DNA from 2 places in the Pseudarthrobacter sp. SORGH_AS 212 genome. Region 2 is predicted to be linked to the other one. Evidence: riboswitches for the same ligand, from Rfam matches in the RefSeq annotation. Region 2 holds a riboswitch; the other holds the start of a gene.
The links. Region 2 has a riboswitch for S-adenosylmethionine ahead of QE394_RS17080 (aminotransferase class V-fold PLP-dependent enzyme). Riboswitches for the same ligand answer to the same signal wherever they lie in the genome.

Region 1 (2,482 bases), 2.3 Mb from region 2:
GTGGCCCCATCCGGTGGAGTCAACGTTGTCGAAGACCACGGCGCCGAGCTGCTTGGACCGTTCGACGACGGCGGGATCGGCGTTGGGGGTGGTGGGGTACAGGATGGAGCCGGACACCAGTTTGCCGTCGCGCTCTGCCCGGGTGCCCTGGTGGTGCAGGTCGATCATGTAGTCGACCCGGTATTTGCGCATCACATTGTTGTGCAGGGCCTGGGTTTCCGGCTGGATCTTGGCCACGTGGTCCCGGTTCAGGTCCACGCCCTCGGCGTTGAAGCGGGTCATGTTGCGGTCACCCTTGGCGATGTAGTCCTCCAGGGAGAAGTTGACGTCACCCATGGCACCGTCCGCGTTGAGCATCGGAACCACCAGGATGTTGACGCCTTTGAGGATGTCCGCCGATTTTCCGGTGCCGAGGTGCTTGACGAACTCCATGGCTCCCTCGGTAGTGAGCTGTTCGTTGCCGTGCTGCTGGGTCAAGTAGAGGATGGTGGGCTTGGCCGGGTCCGAGATGTACTTGACCAGGTGGATGTCGCGGCCCTTCACCGTTTTGCCGATGACCTCCAGTTCCATGGCAGGCTGCTTGGCGTCCTGGTCCTTCAGGAAAGAAACCATCTGGTCATAGGTGGCCAGCTTGGATGTGGTGATCTGGCCGTTGCCTCCGTAGTTGGGCCCCTCCCCCACAGCGATGGCTGGAGCAGGAGCGGCGACAACCGCCAGTGCAAGGGCCCCTGAAACGGCAAGGGTCCTAAAAGTAGCCAGGGATTTCTTCACGTGCGTTACCTCTTTCGAGTGCATTGAGTGCGTCCAGCCGCCATGTCCCCCATTGCGCGCTGTGACAACAGCCAACCAAGCTGATTGAAACCTGTCAATGGACTCAACGAATCCTGGTAAGCCTATGACTGCGCTCTCCCAGTGGCAGCCACGCCACATCGTGAAACCGATTTGCCCCGCTTCCGGCCGGTGGGCTTGAGTGGAACTGACCCATCCGGAGCGGCTGAGAGACCTGGCTCAGTGACGCCGCAGCAACCCGTACAGCAGGGAGTCCCCCTGCCCCGAAGGTGCTACTGCCAGGACCGATGGAAAGGAACTCCACCGTGCCCCAGAACACTGACCACATCCGCGCCACCCACGCAGGCTCATTGCCGAGGACGCCTGAACTCATTGCTGCAAACGCTGCCAAGGAAGCCGACGGAATTACGCCCGAATTCCTGGAACTCCTCGAAGCCTCGGTGGTTGACGTTGTCCAGCGCCAGAAGGACCTCGGCATCGACATTCCCAACGACGGTGAATACGGGCACACCATGGCCAACTCTGTTGACTACGGGGCGTGGTGGAACTACTCCTTCGCCCGGCTCGGCGGACTGGAGCCTACCGACGTGGACCGCTGGGCAGACTCCGAGGTCCGGCGTTCGTCGCCCGGAAACGTCGTCCTCACATCATTCCCCGACCGGCGGGACCGCCAGCAGTTCAGCGAGGCTTACAACGACCCGTCGTCGGGAATCCTGGCCCACCGCAAGAGCGTCACCCAGCCAAAGATCGCGGGCCCCCTCACTTACACCGGGCAGGACCTGGTGGCCTCGGATGTCAACAACCTCAAGACGGGCTTGGCCGCCGCAGGGCTGACGGAGGGCTTCGTAGCGTCTCTCTCCCCCGGCTCATGCGCCCGGGTGGCCAACGAGTATTACAAGACGGACGAGGAACTCGTCTACGCCTGTGCCGACGCCATGCGTGAGGAATACAAGGCCATCATCGACGCCGGTCTGACCGTCCAGCTCGATGACCCGTCCCTTGCCGAAAGCTGGGACCAGATCAACCCCGAACCGGCGCTGGAGGACTACCTGAAGTTCATCCAGCTGCGCGTGGAGGCCACCAACTGGGCGCTGCGGGACCTCCCGCAGGAACAGATCCGGCTGCACGTGTGCTGGGGCTCCTGGCACGGCCCGCACACCACTGACATCCCCTTCGCAGACATCCTCGGTTCCGTCCTGCAGGTCAACGCCGGCGCCTACTCCTTCGAGGCGGCAAACGTCCGCCACGAACATGAATGGCGGGTCTGGGAAGACACGAAACTCCCCGATGGCAAGCTGATCATTCCGGGCGTCGTCTCCCACGCCACCAACGTGGTGGAGCACCCGGACCTGGTGGCGGACAGGATTGTGCGATTCGCCGACGTAGTCGGCCGGGAAAATGTCATCGCCTCCACCGACTGCGGCCTGGGCGGGCGCGTCCACCCGCAGATCGCCTACGCGAAACTGGAAGCTCTGGGCGAAGGTGCACGCCGGGCCACGAAACGGCTCTGGTAGCCCGCCGCCGTGGAATCACGGGAAGGACGAAACCCCGGCTGTGCATCCGGTCACCGGAATACGCGCTACCGGCGTTTCGCTTCCCGCGGCTTGCTAAACTGGGGAAGGCCGGGTTGACCGGCCCACCCCAACACACCGCCGATGTCGAGTTGCGCCTTCACGCGCCCTCGTCCGCAGGC
Region 2 (2,482 bases):
AACGGGCCACCGGCGGTGTGAATGCGGTAACCGGACGGGGACGGCACACGTCGTCGTCAGCCCTTGCCCTGCGCCTGGCCGACGCCCCACCCGGCAGCTGGATCATCGACACCCCCGGCATCCGGTCATTTGGCCTTGCCCACGTGGATCCGGACCGGATCCTGAGGTCATTCCCGGATCTTTCGCCGGGCACTGATGATTGCGAACGCGGCTGCAAGCACACCGCCGCTGCCGTCAACTGCGGGCTCGACGCCTGGGTGGCCGGCGGACACGCAGGACCCACCGGTGAAGCGCGCCTGGCTTCGCTCCGGCGGCTCCTGGGCACCGATCCCAGGATGGAAGCCCAGGAGGCCAAGGAGCTCGGCACCATCAGCTGACAGCACCAACCGGCACGGCCGACCTCCCGGCAGAAACGGCGCCAGACGGTAGTTTGGAACCATGATCCAACCCGCTTCGACCTATAACGACGACCTGCGCCTGGCCCATGTCCTGGCCGACTCCGTGGATGACCAGACCATGAGCCGCTTCAAGGCGCAGGACCTCCACGTGGAGACCAAGCCCGACCTGACGCCGGTCACCGATGCGGACAAAGCCGCCGAGGAAGCCATCCGCGGCCAGCTCTCACGTTCCCGGCCACGCGACGCTGTGCTGGGCGAAGAGTTCGGCAGCACCGGCCACGGCTCCCGGCGGTGGATCATCGATCCCATCGACGGCACCAAGAACTTCGTCCGCGGAGTTCCCGTCTGGGCCACGCTCATCGCCCTCGTTGATGAGGGCGAGCCGGTGGTTGGCGTTGTCAGCGCACCCGCCCTGGGTAAGCGGTGGTGGGCCGCCAAAGGCATGGGGGCTTACATGGGCCGATCCCTTGCGTCGGCCACCCGGCTCCGGGTCTCGGACGTTTCCACCCTGTCCGACGCTTCGCTGTCCTATTCCAGCCTGGGCGGCTGGAAGGAACGCGGCAACCTGGACGACTTCCTGGGCCTGACTGAGGACGTCTGGCGCACGCGCGCTTACGGCGATTTCTGGTCCTACTGCATGGTGGCCGAAGGATCGGTGGACATCGCCTGCGAGCCCGAGCTGAACCTTTATGACATGGCCGCCCTCGTGCCCATCGTGGTGGAGGCAGGCGGCCGCTTCACTTCGCTCGAAGGTGAGGACGGGCCGTTCGGCGGGAACGCCCTGGCCACCAATTCCATCCTGCACACCGAAGTGCTGCACCGGCTCAACCCCGGACTGGACGACCTGCTGTAAGCCGGCCTCCTTCCGAACAATCGACCGCGGGCGCCTCCAAAAGGGGGCGCCCGCCGTCGTATTCTTCGGAGAAAGTCCCGTTTCCGGGCCGCGCGTAACAAAGGCCTTAACAATCCCCCCGGCTTCGGACCGGGCCGCCTGATGTTCTATGGTTTTATCCAGGTCACGAGTGCCAGCGCTAAACCCCGGTTTGCTGGCCGGCAACCCTCCATTCGCGGTGGGGTGCCCCGGGTGACGACCAGGCCGGTCCGGAGCGGATGCGGCAAGCGCGGATTCCAGCACAGCCGGAGTCCTGTCCTGAAGTGAGGTCTCCATGACTACTGCCGTCGACTCCCCCATTACCGCCATCGCCGCCGGGAACGTTCCTGACGAACGACTGGCCGCCGCCGGACGTCCGCTTTCAGCGGTTACAGGCGCCGAAATCCTGGCCCCGTTGATCTCCGGCGGGCACGTCCGCTACGCCAACCTTGACTACGGGGCCTCCGCCCCGGCCCTGACCGTGGTGTCGGCCTACCTCAACGAGATCCTGCCGTTCTACGCCAGCGTCCACCGCGGTGCCGGATACGCATCGCAGATCAGCACTTCGGTCTACGAGAACGCGCGCAACATCGTCCGCGAGTTCGTCGGCGGGCGCCCCGACGATTCCGTGATCTTCACCAGGAACACCACCGATTCCCTCAACCTGCTGGCCGGCTGCCTCCCCGGCACCGACGGCGAACCCGCCGGTGACGTCCTCTACCTGGACATCGAACACCACGCCAACCTGCTGCCGTGGCAGGGTGTCCCCCACCGGAGCATCGTCGCCGCCGACACGATCGCCGGGACCATCGATTCCGTGCGCACCGAGCTTGAGCAGGGCGGCGTCAGCCTCCTGGCCGTGACCGGCGCCTCCAACGTCACCGGCGAAATCCTGCCCATCAGGGAGCTTGCCGCCCTCGCCCACCGTCACGGTGCGCGCATCGTGGTGGACGCGGCCCAGCTGGCGCCGCACCGCCGCGTGGACATCAGCGCCGACGACGTCGACTACCTTGCCTTCTCCGGGCACAAGCTCTACGCACCGTTTGGCGCGGGCGTCCTGGTGGGCCGCCCGGACTGGCTCGACGCCGGAACTCCGCACCTCGCCGGCGGTGGCGCCGTCAAGGAGGCAAAGCTCGACGGCGTCAGCTGGGCCATCGGCCCGGCCCGCCATGAGGGCGGCTCCCCCAACGTACTGGGTGCGGCTACCTTGGCG

Region 1: it holds a riboswitch for S-adenosylmethionine, as region 2 does, so the genes downstream of both, QE394_RS06455 (cobalamin-independent methionine synthase II family protein) here and QE394_RS17080 (aminotransferase class V-fold PLP-dependent enzyme) in region 2, are expected to answer to the same signal.

Annotation. Positions count from the first base shown of each region.
Region 1 covers NZ_JAUTAA010000001.1:1,420,548-1,423,029, forward strand. Annotated here, with positions in the region: gene QE394_RS06450 (M14 family zinc carboxypeptidase) at 1-795, opposite strand, end outside; SAM riboswitch class I at 979-1,083, shown strand; gene QE394_RS06455 (cobalamin-independent methionine synthase II family protein) at 1,095-2,303, shown strand.
Region 2 covers NZ_JAUTAA010000001.1:3,725,697-3,728,178, reverse strand. Annotated here, with positions in the region: gene QE394_RS17090 (ribosome small subunit-dependent GTPase A) at 1-377, shown strand, start outside; gene hisN (histidinol-phosphatase) at 439-1,251, shown strand; SAM riboswitch class IV at 1,413-1,526, shown strand; gene QE394_RS17080 (aminotransferase class V-fold PLP-dependent enzyme) at 1,565-2,482, shown strand, end outside.